3 regions of the Bacillus sp. UMB0893 genome follow, and region 3 is predicted to be linked to each of the others. Evidence: predicted binding sites of a transcription regulator. Region 3 holds the regulator's gene; each other region holds the start of a gene.
The links. The regulator LexA, encoded in region 3, represses DNA repair genes until DNA is damaged. The targets are predictions, from matches to a motif close to CGAACATATGTTCG.

Region 1 (6,128 bases), on a different contig from region 3:
TTATGCTTTGGAGTGCTTTCCATCCTTCTTGCGGTTGGGTGAGAATGGAATCGAAGAGGCAGCCATTGCAAAGCGGACTTTTTGTCACAATTTCTAATGTGGCTCTTCTTCAGTTTTTCGGATATTACGGATAAGGGGGATTCTTTTATATGTTTGTTGTGAATGTTGAAGGTGCGATTTTCAAACATGACAGGTGGCTCATTATTGAAAGAAGTATGGAAGAGGAACATGCTGCAGGACAGCTTTCTCTTGTTGGCGGAAAAGTAGAATATGAAGGGGCTTCTTCATCTGTTTTAGAACGAACAGTAAAACGCGAAATTGACGAAGAGGTCGGAATTTCTGTGAAAGAAGACATTTTCTATGTTCACAGCACTTCGTTCGTTTCAGATGAGGGAGTTCATGTAATTGATGTCGTTTTTTTGTGTGAATATGAGAGCGGGACACCTTATGCAAAGAGCGAGGACGAAGTCTCGTCTGTTGCCTGGATGACGTACGATGAGATTCTTCTGCATCCCAATGCGCCAATCTGGCTGAAGAACAGCATTCGGCTCTCTCACTCTATGAAATTAAAAAAAGCGGCTGGCAAATCCCTTGCATAGGGAGTTACTCAGCCTTTTTCTTTATACATGGGAGGCTTTATTCCTGCACCAGTTTTTTCAAGTATGCTCTTTTAATGCCTTTTCTGCGAATATCTCTCTAAGTTCATGCGATCGTTCCGTTGCTCTTTTTACACATGCAGCGATTGCTCCATCAACTTGATATGCCTGCAGTTTTTCTATACCTGCTTCTGTCGTGCCGCCAGGACTTGTGACTTCTTTCCGAAGGACCCCAGGCTCTTTTCCGGAAGTCATCAGCATTTCTGCTGCTCCAAGAAGAGTTTGGGCAATCAATGCTTTCGCTGTCTCTTTTTCAAGGCCTGTTTCTTCTGCTGCTTTTTCAAGTGCTTCTGCGATGTAATAAATGTAAGCAGGTCCGCTCCCGGAAAGGCCTGTAACCGCATCTAATTGATCTTCCTCAACATGTGTAACTGTTCCGATAGCCTGGAAAAGCTCTGTTGCCTGTTTTAGCTGGGCTGCCGTTACATTTGAATTGCAGGCAAGGCCTGTAGCGGATCTTTGAATGGTCGCTGATGTATTTGGCATGGCACGAATAATGGAAAGCTTTTTCCCGAACAGTTCCTGTATGGTTTCACTTGAGATGCCAGCCAAAATAGAAATGATGACTTGATTGCTGTTCACATAATCCCGAATGCTTTCAATTCCTGCACGGACATCCTTTGGCTTCATCGCAAGAATGATAATAGACGCCCCTCTGACGGTCTCCTGTTTGTCTTCTGTAACAGATACCCCGTAGGCTTGATGAAGACAGGTCAGCCGTTCCGTGCTCGCGCGATTTGTGACTTTTATATGTTCAGGGAAGCACACACCGCCATTAATTAATCCGATAATAATGGACTCTGCCATTGATCCTGCCCCTACAAATGCGATGTTCTTCATGTGAATTCCTCCTGATATTAAAAATAAAATTGAAGCTCTTGATTGTTCAAAGATGTTTTGAGTAAAAGAACCTGAATCCTTGGTAAATACGTGTAGATTACGAAAATAACAATTTATGAGAAAACAGCCAAATAAAAAAACCTTTTCATCCAATTTTGAAATAAAGGACGAAAAGGTTCCGCGGTACCACCTTCATTGGGAAATGCGAAATGCATGACCCCAACTTAAAATCCCGTAACGAGGGATTACGTCAAGTTTGCCTGACAGCTCACAGGGCAGGTTCAATCAGCAAGGGGACGGTGAAATCTCTCAGCCGGCGGATTTCACTCTCTGCTCATCATTGCTTGATTTACTATTCCTGTTCATCGCTCAATCTATATTCATTTCCTGCATTCGTGCATTAAATTGATTTGTTCATCATTATGCTAGGTTGGACAAGCATTTGTCAAGTGGCTTTTTTTGCTTTTCTTATCATGAATTATTTGAAAATAATGACACATTTGCAAGGAACGTGTAAAATAAGGCTTATAATCAATGAATGTGCATTCATAAACAGTGCAGTGAATATATTAGACTTATATAAAAATAACAAATGAGGAAGATGGTATGAAAACGAAATCAGATATGATCATTAAGTTAACATTGCCGACTCCATTTCCAGTAGGAGATGTGAACGTGTATCTTGTAAAAGGTGATAGGCTGACATTGATTGATGCTGGACCAAAAACAGCTGAAGCACTCGCTGCCCTTAAGTCTCAAATGGAGCAAGCGGGCTATCGGATTGAGGACATTGAACAGGTCATCCTTACACATCATCATCCAGATCATGTCGGACTGCTTGATTACCTGCCTCAGTCGATCGATGTGATCGGTCATCCTTTTAACGCGCCATGGATTATGCAGGATGAGTTATTCATGAAGGCTCAAAAAGAATTCTTTTTGAAGCTATTCGTTGAATTCGGAATTGATGAACGGATGCTTCCTTACTTGGCTCAGTTTGATTCTTCCATGAAGTATGCCTGTAAGCGGAACTTAACAGCCGGCATCAGTGAGGGAGACTCTGTTCCTGGCATGGACGGCTGGCATGTCATTGAAACACCGGGTCATGCCCAAACACATATCGCTCTGTATCGTGCAGAGGATGGCCTGATGTTTGGCGGCGATCATCTTCTGCAGCATATTTCAGCAAACCCTTTGCTTGAACCGCCGATGAACGGGGGAGAGCGGCCAAAACCGCAGGTTCAATTTAATGAATCGTTTGAATCATTGCTCAAAATACCGATTTCAAGAGTGTTTTCAGGTCATGGGGAAACGGTCGAGATGCCGCATGAACTCATCCGCTATCGTTTGAAAAAGCAGGAGGAACGGGCATTGGAGGTGCGGGCTTTTATAAAAGAAAAGCCGATGACGGCATTTGAAGCGTGTCAAACGCTCTTCCCGCATCTTTACAAAAGACAAATGATGCTCACGATATCTGAAACGGTCGGACAGCTGGATTATTTAGAGGCTGCTGGAGAAATTAAAGGTCATATGGCGGGAGCGCAGAAAATTTATACCTGAGGTGTGTAATAAATGAATGAAAAATTGAAAAATCGGTTTGTAGCTATTACAGGAGCATCAGGCGGAATCGGTGAAAAAATGGCTGTCCTTGTTGCGAAGAGCGGGGGTCATCCAATCTTAATTGCCAGAAGATCGGATCGTCTTGCTGCTGTCGCTGAAAACATTACGAAACAATATGATGTGAATTGTACGTACCATCAGCTTGACGTCAGTGACTTACACGCGGTGCAGCAAACTTTTGAACGGATTCTTGCGGATGTTCCGCAAATTGATGTTCTCGTTAATAATGCCGGATTCGGTATTTTTAATACAGTCGCAGATGCGTCACTTGAAGAAATGAAATCGATGTTTGAGGTAAATGTGTTTGGTTTAATTGCCTGTACGAAAATGGTGTTGCCTTCCATGCAAAAGAAAAACGAAGGACATATCATTAATATCGCTTCACAGGCCGGAAAGCTTGCAACGCCAAAATCGAGTTTATACTCTGCTTCAAAACACGCTGTGCTCGGGTTTACAAACAGCCTGCGGATGGAGCTTTTAGAGACGAATGTTCATGTTACTTCTGTTAATCCTGGTCCCATAAAAACGAACTTTTTCGAAATTGCCGATACGAGCGGGAACTACGTAAAGAATGTAGAGCGCTTTATGCTTAATCCTGATAAGGTGTCAGAAAAAATTGTGAACGCTATGCTGACAAGCAGACGTGAAATTAATTTGCCCGGCTGGATGAATGCAGGCAGCAGCTTTTACCAGCTCATGCCTCGTTTGTTTGAAAAGGTTGCGGGGAAGGCTCTATCGAGAAAATAATCAAGTGAAGAAAACCGGCCTTTTGGCCGGTTTTTTACGGGATAAGAAAGTATAAGATTTTGCGCATTGTGGCGAGCTGAATCGCCCAACTCCTTGGCCAGAACAAAATCGGACTTTTCTGCCGGATTCTTATCTGTCATGCCTGCGCTAAACGGGCGCTTGCGCTTTTCTTACGTTATAGTTCCTGGTTTGTCACATAGCCATACACAACATCCTCAACCACTTCAAACCATTCCGATCCTTCACTCTTCTTTTTTTCGATTACTTTTGCAATAAGGACGTGTGCTTCTTTTTTACTAAGTGAACCAGCAAGCTCATATTGCTGAAAGGATTGCTGAATCATTTTATAAATCCACTTTTCGTCCATGTTCCACCTCTTCTTAATCATGATTATAAGCGGGTTTTTCCCGGATGCCAAGCAGCTATTTTTTTGCTGATGGTGAAAACTACCATTGAAACCGAACGTATATTCGCTTACTATTAGTCATATAATAAACACGAACATATATTCTGTTATGAGGAGTAAGAACTATGATTGAGGATTACAGTCAATTTCCAAAACGAAAAATTCTGTGCGTTGACATGAAAAGCTTTTACGCAAGCTGTGCGGCGGTTCTGGAAGGGCTTGATCCGCTGACATGCCATTTAGCTGTTGTCGGCGATACAGAGCGGCAGGGGAGCATTGTGCTCGCAGCTTCACCGTGCCTGAAAAAGGAATTTGGCATTAAAACCGGATCTCGTTTATTTGAAATTCCGAACGATCCCCGCATTCGCATTGTCAATGCAAAAATGGCCTCCTTTGTCCGCATCTCAACAGAGCTTACACGCCTTTTTCACAGGTACGTTCCAAAGGATGCCATTCATACGTACAGCGTGGATGAGAGCTTTATTCAAATTGATGGGGTCGAGGGCATCTGGGGAGATGCCTGGACAATTGCAGCTAAAATCAGAGACGATATGGAACGTGAATTTTCACTCCCATGTGCAATCGGAATCGGCCCCAATATGCTGCTCTCCAAGATCTGCCTGGATTTGGACGCGAAGAAAAAAGGAATTGCCGAATGGACGTATGAGGATGTGAAGAAGAAACTTTGGAAAGTTGAGCCGCTTCGGGAAATGTGGGGCATCGGCAGCCAGGTTGAAAAAACGCTGAACCGGATGGGGATTTTCAACGTAGGCCAGCTTGCCAATCATCCGCTTGATGCGCTTGAGAAGAAATTCGGCATTATGGGAAATCAGCTTTATTATCATGCATGGGGCGTTGATTTGTCTGAAATTGGAGCGCCGATCCTGCAGGGACAAATCAGCTTCGGCAAAAGCCAGATTTTAATGCGGGATTATCCTGATCCGAACGAAGTAAAACACGTCATCCTTGAAATGTGCGAGGAAGTGGCAAGAAGGGCCCGGCAGCATCGGAAAGCCGGCAGAACGGTAAGTCTTGGAATCGGCTACAGCCACGATGAGCTCGGAGGCGGATTTCACCGCTCGCGAACAATGCGCCAGCCGACCAATATTACAATGGAGCTTTATGAAACATGCATCACATTATTTGACCAATTTTATGCGAATAAAACCGTCCGGAAAATCTCAATTGCCCTGTCCAATATTGAAGATGATGCCGAGATGCAGCTTGATTTGTTTCAGCCTAATCGTGAAAAAGAACAGATCCTCGGTTATGTGATGGACTCCATTCGCGGAAAATACGGCTCAAATGCCCTGCTGCGCGCCGTTTCTTATACAAAAGCCGGGACAGCAAGACATCGCGCGAAGCTTGTTGGCGGGCATAAAGCATAGAAAAGGGAGGAATCGTCATGATTCGGGATCGGGGCAATATCAAATGGACATCAATGATGCTGCCTGAGCATGTAAAAATTTTGAGAGAGCTTGAGATTGAACAGGGATATGCAGTAAAGCCTGTGATGGATGAGCAGCAGCTTGAGCATTTCAATGAATTGATCAGTCTTGCAATGGAAGAAAATCGGGAGCTTGCCTTTACTTATTATGAAAATCATGATTTTCATGTACGGGAAGGCCATGTGCACTATGTAGATCCAATCCGCGGGAGCATTCGGATCATTGACTCAGAAGAAACTCGTTTTGATTTGCCTTTAGACAAGATCACAGATATCCGCGGGAAATAAGACTGTCACTCTAAGGACAGTCTTATTAATTAATTAATTAATTAATTAATTAATCAGAAATCTTCGGAGGTCAGATCAGTCTGCCCGTATTGTCCAGCTCCACCGCCTAACCCCTCGGCCAGAA
Region 2 (6,128 bases), on a different contig from region 3:
TTGGGAAATTCAGCAGCCAGCAGATAAAAGAGCTTTCTGTCATAACGAAAAATGTGGTTTTTGTTGACTCATGTCCTGACGAAGATAAATTTGATTCCATCATGACTGATTTTGAAAAAGCCACTAAAAAAGTCCTGAATTACTTTATCTCAAAAGGTCATAAAGACATTGGATATATTGGCGGACGTGAGGCCTTTAAGGATAAGACTGCAGAAATAGAGGATCTTAGGGAAAAAGCATTTAAGGAATATATGAACGAATTAGGTTTATTTAACGAAAAAAACATGTTTATAGGATCCTTTACAGTCGAGGATGGGCAAAAATTGATGTCGAAAGCAATTAAAGATCTGGGTGACAATCTTCCAACGGCATTTTTTGCGGGGAATGACTCTCTTGCGATCGGCTGCCTTACAGCGCTCCTCGAGTCAAATATACCGGTACCAGAACGAGTAAATATTATTGGTGTAAATGATATTAGCGTATCAAAATACCTCTATCCTTCTTTGAGTACCGTTAGAGTATACACGGAACTAATGGGTGAAACCGCCGTTGATACCCTTCTTGAACGGATTGCTGGAAGGAAAGTCGCGAAAAAAGTATACATATCAACAAAAATCGTTAACAGAAAAAGCAGTTTTTAATATACCTAAGGAGTAAACTTATTATCTTAATTTACCGCTTGCACCTTGTTCAGTTACACTCAAGTGCGTAAAGTTACTAGAAGAATAAAGTGTGCATTTTATGGTATGTTTGGCAGGTTCATAAAATAGTTGAGCTGAGATATTTGATTATGCCGTAAGAGGTTCCTTATGGTGTCATTGTAATCGTTCCTTAGTGATTGAAAGAATTTTTATATATTCCCTGGGATACATACTGTAGTGTATTTATTCATGCATTCCAAAAAAGAGGTGAAAGCGCCTCTTTTTAATTTGTATATAAAAACCAAAATCTTTGGTGGTATTTTTATTGTTGAATTCCTACTCCTCCCAAACCATATCCAGTTTATCTGCATAATACTCTATTGCCCGTTTATACCCTAGAATCCCTTCATCACAACTGGTCGCAGCAACAAGCTTAAGCAAGATTTCCATCGCTTTGGAATACTTGCCCGTATTATAAAGAGTCATTGCGGCAAAAACTTCAAATGACTTTTCATCAGGAAATTCTTTCATTCCTTTTTTCCAATGTCGCTGCAGACTTATCATATAAGCCAAGAACACGGTATGTGCTTCCTAACCCAAGCAGTGCTCCTTTGCGTTCCGCGCCTTTTAAACCGCATGTAAGAGCTTCCTCGTAATAGCCAAGTGCTTTTTTCTCCAGGCCCATCACATCGTGAATCCATGCGCATTGATAGAGAATATCTGGATTGTGTGGCTGATTTTTATTTAATTTTTCTAGGAGCCTTTTTGCTTCATCATATTGTTTATTCTCACGCAGCGAGATGGCTTGTTTTAATGTGTCCATTTTGTTCCCTGCCTTTCATCCATTTTATTAGAGAATTCGTGAACAGATTGTCAAAACCTTCATTTCACATCTGCGTTTTTTGCAGAGCGTTAATTTGATATAATGTTTAAATGGAATTGGATTGATTGGAGGAAAGACCATGTACGATGTTACCGAGTGGAAACATGTGTTTAAGCTCGATCCAGATAAAGAGATAAGTGATGAGAAATTAGAAATGATCTGTGAGTCAGGTACGGATGCGATTATTGTTGGCGGAAGCGACAATGTGACGATGGATAATGTGTTAAACTTAATGTCCCGAATCAGGAGATATCTTGTTCCGTGTGTGCTTGAGGTGTCTGCAATTGAATCGATAATGCCTGGCTTTGATCTTTATTTTATACCATCTGTTTTGAACAGCACGAATACAAAATGGGTGATGGGCCTTCATCACGAGGCAGTTAAAGAATACGGTGAGATTATGAGCTGGGATGAATTGATTGTGGAGGGCTATTGTATTTTAAATCGCGACTGCAAAGCAGCAGCTCTTACCGAAGCAAACACGGAATTATCAGCAGATGATGTCATGGCTTATGCAAGAATGGCTGAAAACATGTTTCATATGCCAATCTTCTACTTAGAATACAGCGGCAAGTACGGAGACGTGAATGTTGTACAGGCTGCAAGCTCTGTCTTAACGTCTACTAAATTATTTTACGGCGGAGGGATTTCAACTCCTGAACAGGCTGCAGAGATGGCAGAGTATGCAGATGTTATCGTGGTTGGCAATGTCATTTATGAAGATTTTAATTCAGCTCTTAAAACAGTGAAAGCTGTAAAACCCTGATTGCATATAGATGCGGTTATGAGATAAAATAAGAACATACGTTTGATTAAAGGTGGTGTCCGGAACGTGCAATTTTTAACAGATCAATTATTAAATGGATTAAATGATATGCAGAAAGAAGCGGTCAAGGCAACAGATGGACCGCTCTTAATAATGGCCGGAGCAGGCAGCGGAAAAACAAGTGTGCTCACAAGAAGAATTGCCTACTTAATGGTGGAAAAAGGCGTTGCGCCATGGAACATTCTGGCGATTACGTTTACAAATAAAGCAGCGCGTGAAATGAAAGAAAGGATTGGGAAATTGCTTGGTCCTGGTGCAGATGATATATGGATTTCGACGTTTCACTCAATGTGTGTGCGAATCTTAAGAAGAGATATTGACCGGATTGGCATCAGCCGTAATTTTTCGATTCTTGATACGACAGATCAGCTTTCTGTCATTAAATCCATTCTTAAGGAACGGAATATCGATCCGAAGAAGTTTGATCCCCGCAGCATCCTCGGCAGCATCAGCGGAGCGAAAAATGAGCTGATTACACCTGACGAGTATGAAAAAACAGCAGGCGGCATGTACGAGCAAGTCGCAAGTGATGTTTACAAGGATTATCAGAAAAAACTGCTGAAAAATCAGTCGCTTGATTTTGATGATTTGATCATGACAACGATTCAGCTGTTTCAGCGTGTCCCTGAAGTTCTTGAATTTTATCAGCGCAAATTTCAATTTATCCATGTTGATGAGTATCAGGATACGAATAAGGCACAGTACTTATTGGTTAAAATGCTTGCATCACGTTTTCAAAACCTTTGTGTTGTCGGTGATTCCGATCAATCGATTTATCGCTGGCGCGGAGCGGATATCGCCAACATTCTTTCCTTTGAAAAAGATTATCCGACTGCAAGTGTTATTTTGCTTGAACAGAATTACCGTTCTACACAGCGTATCCTTGAAGCGGCAAACGGCGTTATTAAAAACAATATGAACCGCAAAGCGAAAAATCTTTGGACGCAAAATGATGAAGGCCAGAAGATTAACTATTACCGCGCTGACAGTGAATCTGCTGAAGGGCAATTCGTAGCCGGGAAAATCAATCAGCTTGTCTCTTCACAAGGAAGGAAGCTCTCTGATTTTGCGATTCTTTACCGGACAAATGCCCAGTCCCGTGTTATTGAGGAAATTTTGCTTAAATCAAATATCAATTACACCATTGTCGGCGGGATTAAATTCTACGACCGAAAAGAAATTAAAGATATTCTCGCTTATTTAAGATTGATTGCCAACCCGGATGATGATATTAGCCTGGCTCGTGTTATAAACGTGCCAAAGCGCGGAGTAGGTTCCACTTCAGTTGATAAGATTGCCCAATACGCGCTGGATAATGATTTGTCCCTGTTCGGAGCGATTGAGCAAATCGAATTTGCCGGCGTAAGTGCACGTGTAGTCAGTGCGATGGTTGATTTCCGCGAACTGGTCCGTAATTTGACGAATATGCAGGATTACCTGTCTGTAACGGAACTTGCAGAAGAAGTGATTGAAAAGACGGGCTACCGTGAAATGCTGAAAACCGAAAAAACAATTGAAGCACAAAGCCGTCTGGAAAATATCGATGAGTTTTTATCTGTTACGCAAAACTTTGAGAAAAACAGTGATGATAAAAGCTTAGTTGCCTTTTTAACGGATTTGGCTTTAGTGGCGGATATTGATAAATTAGATGAAGATGATGACGCTTCAAAAGAAGCCGTTGTCCTGATGACGCTTCACTCTGCAAAAGGCCTTGAGTTTCCAGTCGTCTTTTTAATGGGTGTAGAGGAAGGTGTTTTCCCTCACAGCCGTTCACTTATGGAAGAAGCAGAGATGGAAGAAGAGCGCCGTCTTGCATATGTCGGAATTACCCGCGCCGAAAAAGAGCTGTTCATTACGAATGCTAAAATGAGAACTCTTTTTGGCCGTACAAGTATGAACCCTGAATCTCGCTTTATCTCAGAGATTCCATCAAATTTACTTGAGAATTTAAATGAAGTGCAAAAAAGCGCAGCCCCATTTGCAGCAAAAGCCCGTCCTGAAAGACGCCCTCAGGTCAACAGACCGATTGCAGCATCTACAGGCGGAGACGAAATTGCCTGGTCTGTCGGCAATAAAGCAGAGCATAAAAAGTGGGGAATCGGCACGGTTGTCAGCGTAAAAGGCGAGGGAGAAGGCAAAGAGCTTGATATTGCGTTCCCAAGCCCTGTTGGAATTAAACGCTTGCTTGCAAAATTTGCTCCAATACAAAAAGTGTAGACGGTTTAGATGAAAGGAATGGACTCGGATGGATATGAATGCGGCCAAACAGCGTGCAGAAACTTTGCATGAATTATTAAATAAATACAATTATGAATATCATGTTCTTGATAAGCCTACTGTAGCTGATGCTGAATACGATCAGCTCCTGCATGAATTAATCGAGCTTGAGACGGTTTTTCCTGAGCTGAAGACACCTGATTCTCCAACTCAGCGTGTCGGCGGCAATATTCTTGAAGGATTTCAGAAGGTACAGCATAAAAAGCCGATGCTAAGCTTGGGCAATGCCTTCAATGAGCAGGACATCAGAGATTTTGACCGCCGCGTAAGACAGGCAGTCGGCGATCATGTTCACTATATGGTTGAACTGAAAATTGATGGACTTGCTGTTTCCCTGCGCTACGAAAACGGAGCATTCGTACAAGGTGCAACCCGCGGTGACGGAACAACTGGCGAAGACATTACCGAGAATTTAAAAACAATCCGGTCCATTCCGCTTAAATTAAAGAAAAACCTTTCAATCGAAGTTCGCGGCGAAGCCTACATGCCAAAATCATCTTTTGAAAAATTAAATGAAACGAGAATTCAGCTTGAAGAAGAACCATTTGCCAACCCGCGCAACGCCGCAGCAGGATCTCTTCGCCAGCTAGATCCTAAAATTGCAGCGAAACGAAATCTGAATATTTTCGTCTATAGTATTGCAGACCTTGGAGAGGAAACAGGAGCAGCAACTCAAAGTGCAGGCCTTGATTTTCTTGAAGATCTGGGATTTAAAACAAATACAGAACGACGGAGATGCGAATCAATTGACGAGGTTATCACTCTGATTGAAATGCTTCAGGAGAAAAGAGCAAATCTTCCTTATGAAATTGACGGAATCGTTATTAAGGTAGACTCAATTGCACAGCAGGAGGAGCTTGGCTTTACAGCTAAAAGCCCGCGCTGGGCCATTGCTTATAAATTTCCTGCAGAAGAAGTGATGACAAAGCTGCTCGATATTGAATTAACAGTCGGACGTACTGGTGTTATAACTCCTACTGCCATTTTAGAGCCTGTTCGTGTTGCAGGAACGACAGTTAAACGCGCTTCTCTTCATAATGAAGATTTAATCCGCGATAAAGATATTCGTCTTGGAGATTATGTTGTCATCAAGAAGGCTGGAGACATTATTCCTGAAGTTGTGAATGTCCTTTTAGAGCATCGTACGGGTGAAGAAGAAGAATTCAAAATGCCAACCCATTGTCCCGAATGTGAAAGTGAGCTTGTACGGATTGAAGGTGAGGTAGCACTAAGATGCATCAATCCTAAGTGTCCGGCCCAAATTCGCGAAGGACTCATTCATTTTGTGTCCAGAAACGCCATGAACATTGATGGTCTTGGTGAACGTGTGATTGCACAGCTTTTCAAGGAGAACCTGATCAAAGATGTTGCCGATTTGTACAAGCTGACGCGTGAACAGCTCCTTGAGCTTGAGCGAATGGGCGCGAAGTCAGTGGACAATTTGATTCAGGCAATTGAAAACTCAAAAGAGCGCTCACTTGAGAGATTACTGTTTGGTCTG
Region 3 (6,128 bases):
TGGACGCAAGTAATCAGAGAATACAAAGAAAGTTCCTCCAAACACACGCAATCCGCCATGAAGCGCCATTCCATTCAATGCAGTTCCCATAGCGAATTCACGAACGCCGAACCAAATATTACGTCCGCTGTAATCCTGTGCTGTAAAGTCTGAAGCACCTTTAATTGAAGTATTATTTGATCCTGCTAAATCAGCAGATCCTCCAAAAAGATAAGGAATCTCCTTCGCAATTGCATTTAATACTTCACCAGATGAAGCTCGTGATGCAAGTGCTTTACCTTCTTCATATACTGGTACTGATTGATCCCAGTTTTCTAGTAATTCGCCTTTAATCCCTGCTTGCAATTGTTTAGCAAGCTCAGGATATTGTTTCTCATAGCTTGCCATAAGCTCGTTCCATTCTTGCTCTTTCTTAGATCCTGAAACTTCAGCTGATTCTTTGAAATGAGCATATACTTCGTCAGGAACATAAAAATCTTCCTCGAATGTCCAAGCATATGCTTCCTTTGTAAGCTTGATTTCATCAAATCCAAGAGGCTTGCCATGAACATCTGATTTACCTGACATATTCGGAGAACCATAGCCTATAGTTGTTTTTACTTCAATTAATGTTGGTCTTGTAACGTCTTGCTTCGCTTCTTTAATAGCATTGGAAATTTCTTCTATGTTATTGCCATCTTCTACACGAATCACTTGCCATCCGATTGATTTAAAGCGATTTTCAACATTTTCAGAGAAAGAACGGTCTAAATCACCATCTAATGAAATATCGTTGGAGTCATATAAAACAACTAGTTTTCCAAGCTGCAAGTGACCTGCAAGAGATGCAGCTTCTGAAGAAACACCTTCCATTAAGTCGCCATCTCCGCAAATTGCAAATGTAAAGTGGTCAACTACAGGATAAGATTCTTTATTATATGTATGTGCTAAGTGACGCTCTGCCATCGCCATACCAACAGCCATTCCAATTCCTTGGCCTAATGGTCCAGTTGTTGCATCTACACCAGCTGTATGGTGGAACTCAGGGTGCCCCGGCGTTTTGCTGCCCCACTGTCTGAAAGATTTGATATCTTCCATTGAAAGATCATACCCTGATAAATGAAGAAGGCTATATAATAGCATTGAACCGTGGCCTGCAGACAGTACAAAACGGTCACGATTAAACCATTCCGGGCTTTTCGGGTTATGATTCATAAATTGCGTCCACAAAGTGTAAGCCATTGGAGCTGCCCCCATTGGCATTCCAGGATGTCCTGAATTTGCTTTCTCGATTGCATCGATTGATAATGTTCTGATCGTTGCAATTGATAAGTCTTGAATTGAGTGTGACATGATTGACCATCCTTTCAGAAATAACATTCTACTTTCTTATCATAGCGATACACACTATATCATACAACCATTTCGCATGAAATTTTACAAGAAGTTTAGATGTGTAAGAAACTATTCTAATGTATTATGCGCAAATTGAAAAGGAATACATCACAAATTGACGTATTCCTTTTATTAATGTAGGTTTCTTTTCTTTTCATCTTTTAATTTTTGTGGTGTTACATCTTTCCCATTTGGATCTAGAATAGTAACGCCTTTTAACGTATTTTTCATAGAACCTCTGAATGTTTGCAGATATTCTTGTCTAAGATTTTGCTGTTCCTGCAATTCTTTATCTGTAAGGGCTGTTGTCTTAGCCTTTTTAGAAAGTTCGTTAATTCTTGCCATTTTATCTTTTGAAAGCATGCTGGTAACTCCTTTGAATAGATTCACTATGCTATCGTACTAAAAATGATTGTAAAAAACAACTTATTGGATTGTAGTTTGTTTCATGTATTCCTGGTATCTCCGATGAACAGTTGCTTTTGAGACATCATGTCCAAACCCTCTTAAAGTGGCTGCAATTTCAGCAAATGTGAGCTTATTTTGTTTTAATCGGACAATTTCATCAATTGGCAGTTCTTTTCTGTCTTTACCGGGGCTCAAATGAATATTAGAAAGGTTTTTTTCTGGCTTATACCCGTTTTGTACAGCTCGCTTCATGCCCCGTTTGATTTTTAGATTATGAATCTTTCGCTGATATTCCTCAACAATACTTACGATTTCCAAGACCATTGAATCAGCTTCAGATAGTAATAGCTTACCATTGTGCGTCACTGAATAAAGAGTGATTCCTTCTTTTTGAAAGAAATGAATAAGTGCAATTCTTGCATTTCCTCTTCCTAACCTAGTTTCGTCCTGAATTAAGATTGCATCTGCTGATCGTTCTTTTATGAAATCAAAAAGTTCAAAAATTCCATCTCTTTCAATGTCATATCCGCTTGCCTGCTCTTCAATCACTTTTACAATAGTCATTTGGTGCTGTTCGGCAAGCATCATAAGTTCTTCCTTCTGCCTATGCAGAGAAGACTCTTGTTCTTCTTTCGTGGTGCTGACTCTGCAATAGATGATAGCGTTCAGTTTTTTCCACTCCCCACTTATTTCTTGCTTGCTAGCTGGTTCATATCATAATATGCATTCTTGTCAATTGGAATAAAAACGGTATCCCCGGGCTTGATGATTGCTGTCTGCATTCCATTCTTTTCTTGAACCCACTCGACAAATTCAGCTTTAGAGAGATTATGATGTTCTTTAAATTGATCAGCAATGCTCCAGATGCTGTCACCTTCATTGATTTCTACATGCACGAAATTCTCCATGCTGTCCTTTTCCCCAGTATAAGATAATGCAAATACAGCTACAATAACGACGATAAAAAATGATAGTAAATATGAGAATGATTCTTTCAACATGATCTCCACCTCGAATAGAATGTTTGTTCGTACTTCTGATATTTTTAGTATAATGCGAACAAACGTTTCTGTCAACGGGTTTCTCGAACTTATGTTTGTATGCAAAGGAAAAACATGCTATAATCAACATAAATTACAGGACGCGAGGTGCAAAAGATGACAAAACTATCAAAAAGACAGCAGGATATCTTAAACTTCATCAAATTAGAAGTTCAAAAAAAGGGTTATCCGCCTTCTGTACGTGAAATTGGCGAAGCTGTCGGCCTTGCTTCAAGTTCAACAGTACACGGCCATTTAGCAAGATTGGAAAGCAAAGGCTTAATCAGACGCGATCCAACAAAACCAAGAGCTATTGAAATTTTAGAAGAAGAAACATCACATATTCCTCGGATGAATGTCATTAATGTACCGATTATCGGTAAAGTAACAGCGGGTTCACCAATAACTGCAATTGAGAATGTTGAAGAATACTTTCCTCTACCAGATTCGTTCGCTGCAGCAGATGATCACATTTTTATGCTGGAAATTATGGGAGACAGTATGATAGAAGCCGGTATCCTTGATGGCGACATGGTTATTGTCAAACAGCAAAAAACAGCAAATAATGGGGATATTGTCGTAGCCATGACAGAAGATGACGAAGCAACCGTTAAACGCTTCTTCAAGGAAAAAGATTATATTCGACTGCAGCCCGAAAACTCAACTATGGACCCTATCATTCTTCGAAATGTAACAATCTTAGGAAAAGTAGTTGGAGTATATAGAAATATTCATTAAAATCCCGCTTTTACTAAGCTGGATTTTTTTATTTATTTGTTTTAAGAAGCTCGTCACGGGGAAAATAAACATAAAACAAAATGATGAGGTACTTTATGAAATCCATTACTGATCTTAATGAACCCAAGATACAGAGGACTATTTCACAATTCATTTTCCCTTTTTCATGGAAACAGGATTGTGTCAAAGAATTAATAGACGAGCTTATCAATAATGGCTTTGAATTCTTTTCTATTAATAATCCTTCACGGAAAAGCAGCTTTTACGGGGAAAATGTCAATATTCCGCACAAGCGTTTAAACCATTATTTCCTTCCATACATAGAACAGATTCTCTTTCCAAATCAATTTAAAGAGAAAGCAATTAACCGATATTCTAAATCTTTAAATTTAGACTGCCGCTTAGAAACTGCCCACAATTCCTACAATATGAAAATCCATTCTATTGATATTTATATTTGTCCCTTTTCGATTGGGATGATTACAATCAGAGCGGAACCTTACAGTATGGATAAGATCCTCACTTTAAGTGAAGCACTCGATTTTATGGATCACTTCCGTGTGCTGGAACCGCTGATTACTGAGGAAAAAGGCACGTCCATTTATGCTGAACAACAAAAATACGATAAAATTCAGGAATTTATCTTCCAAGACCTCTGTCCTTACATCGTTCCTTTTATTGAAAAAAGCAAAAATGATCAGTCTACCTATCTCGGAAGTCTGCCATATTTTATAGATGAAAGAATGTTCGTTTCCAGTCTATTAGTGACGTCTTCCGATGAGAAAATCACAGATGAAGAATTGTTCAGGATTGGCCACATGAATGGCTTTGACAAAAACGGGAAACCATATTTAGCTGCAAGCAACCCAGAATACATCCACAATTATATTAAGAAGCATGTATATGAACGATGGGCTCCAGCCAGTTATCATATCATCAGTGATCATACTTTTGCCTGTCTTACAAATGACATTGAAAATGAAAAAATAATAGCCGAGGAAATGTACGGACAGCTCTATTATAATTTGATTCTTCACCTGTTCTATAAAATCGTGTTATTAAAACTTTCATACAGCTATTCACAGCTCTATATAGACCAAAAACAAGATAAAATGGATAAACTTATTCGTTCCATTACGAATTTTACTGCGAAATACATTTTTTCAGAAATCAGCAGCCGTACAGAAGGCCAAGAATTATCTGTTATGATGAAGGATCGTTTCAAGATCGAAACACTTTACAAAGAAGTAAATAATACAATGGACAGTCTTTATCAGAACCAAGAGAAGCTGGCAAGCAAACGTCATAATTCTCTCTTGCTGATATTAACGACATATACCGTTATATCTGGTATTTATGGAATGAATTTAGTTATAGAAGACTGGAAAGGTAAAATTGAATGGAGTAAGCTTGCAGAATATTCCTTATTTGAATACATCTCACTAATCGTCGCATTATCTGGCATTGCTGTCGGCGGTTTCCTTGCTGGAATTGCAATAATAAAATTAATGAAAGATTATTTAGATAAACGAAAATCAGAAAACCTTGACTGAATGATTTTGTCAAGGTTTTCTGATTTTAATATATTTTATCCTAAAGCAAAAACCCTCAACACAAAGGTGCTTAGTTCACTGTAAAAATACCGATAAAATAAATGTCCAAATACAAACAAAAGCTAATAAACCAAAGCTATATTTTAATGCCATTTTCATTAAAGCAGATTCTTTTCCTGTTTCACCAACTGCTGCAGTTGCAATTGCAATAGATTGTGGAGAAACTAGTTTTGCCATAACTCCCCCGGCAGTGTTCGCAGAAACTAATAATGATGGGTTTGTTCCTATGATATTACCTGCTGTAGCTTGTATTGGAGCAAATAACGTATTGTTATTTACTACAGACCCAGTCATAAATACTCCGATCCATCCTAATATTGGAGATAATACTGGGAAAATATCTCCTGTTGTAGAAATTGCTTCCCCTAAAACAGTTGTTAATCCACCATATGTCATTAACTTAGCTATACCGATAATTGCACATATCATAATGATAGGTATCCAAAATTCTGAAACTGTTTTTTTAAGAGAACAAATCCTTCACTGAAATTAATTGCTTTAGTAGTGCCTATCGTTGTTAAATTTGCTAATAAAATGGCTGTACCTGTAGCTCCTATTAAATCAATGCCAATATTTATTGATGATCCTGGTATAACGAATTTCATTACAGAAGATTCAAGGATTGCACCTTCAGTAAATAAACCTTTAAATGCTGGCAGACTCCAGAATAATATAAATATGGTCAATAAATAAAATGGAGACCATGCCTTTATAACTTCGCTCATTGAATGCTTTTCAACTTCACAGTTCTTCCCATTGAGTAAAAATATTTGTTTAGGCTGCCATTTTTTAAGAAATAATGCCAACAGTCCCATAGCTAAAAGAGAAGGTATAATATCAGCTAACTCTGGTCCTACAAATAGCGTAATAATAGCTTGGGTCACTGTATAGGTAATCGATGTCACTAAAATAGCTGGTAATACTTCTTTTATACCTTTAATCCCATCGATTAACC

Region 1: a site for LexA is predicted at 4,323-4,336, ahead of CYJ36_RS07860 (Y-family DNA polymerase). Genes of this name have one in related genera too.
Region 2: a site for LexA is predicted at 2,322-2,335, ahead of pcrA (DNA helicase PcrA). Genes of this name have one in related genera too.

What each region holds. Positions count from the first base shown of each region.
Region 1 covers NZ_PKLB01000003.1:363-6,490, reverse strand. Annotated here, with positions in the region: gene CYJ36_RS07885 (NUDIX hydrolase) at 150-599, shown strand; gene proC (pyrroline-5-carboxylate reductase) at 657-1,496, opposite strand; gene CYJ36_RS07875 (MBL fold metallo-hydrolase) at 2,103-3,056, shown strand; gene CYJ36_RS07870 (SDR family NAD(P)-dependent oxidoreductase) at 3,069-3,863, shown strand; gene CYJ36_RS07865 (YqzH family protein) at 4,039-4,230, opposite strand; gene CYJ36_RS07860 (Y-family DNA polymerase) at 4,395-5,657, shown strand; gene CYJ36_RS07855 (YolD-like family protein) at 5,675-6,004, shown strand.
Region 2 covers NZ_PKLB01000012.1:37,156-43,283, reverse strand. Annotated here, with positions in the region: gene CYJ36_RS21585 (LacI family DNA-binding transcriptional regulator) at 1-641, shown strand, start outside; gene CYJ36_RS24710 (hypothetical protein) at 978-1,172, opposite strand; gene CYJ36_RS24705 (tetratricopeptide repeat protein) at 1,156-1,464, opposite strand; gene CYJ36_RS21575 (heptaprenylglyceryl phosphate synthase) at 1,604-2,290, shown strand; gene pcrA (DNA helicase PcrA) at 2,399-4,567, shown strand; gene ligA (NAD-dependent DNA ligase LigA) at 4,596-6,128, shown strand, end outside.
Region 3 covers NZ_PKLB01000001.1:1,052,465-1,058,592, reverse strand. Annotated here, with positions in the region: gene tkt (transketolase) at 1-1,332, opposite strand, end outside; gene CYJ36_RS05360 (DUF896 domain-containing protein) at 1,507-1,737, opposite strand; gene CYJ36_RS05355 (YneB family resolvase-like protein) at 1,801-2,451, opposite strand; gene yneA (cell division suppressor protein YneA) at 2,469-2,780, opposite strand; gene lexA (transcriptional repressor LexA) at 2,940-3,560, shown strand; gene CYJ36_RS05340 (hypothetical protein) at 3,656-5,113, shown strand; partial or broken gene CYJ36_RS05335 (L-lactate permease) at 5,189-6,128, opposite strand, start outside.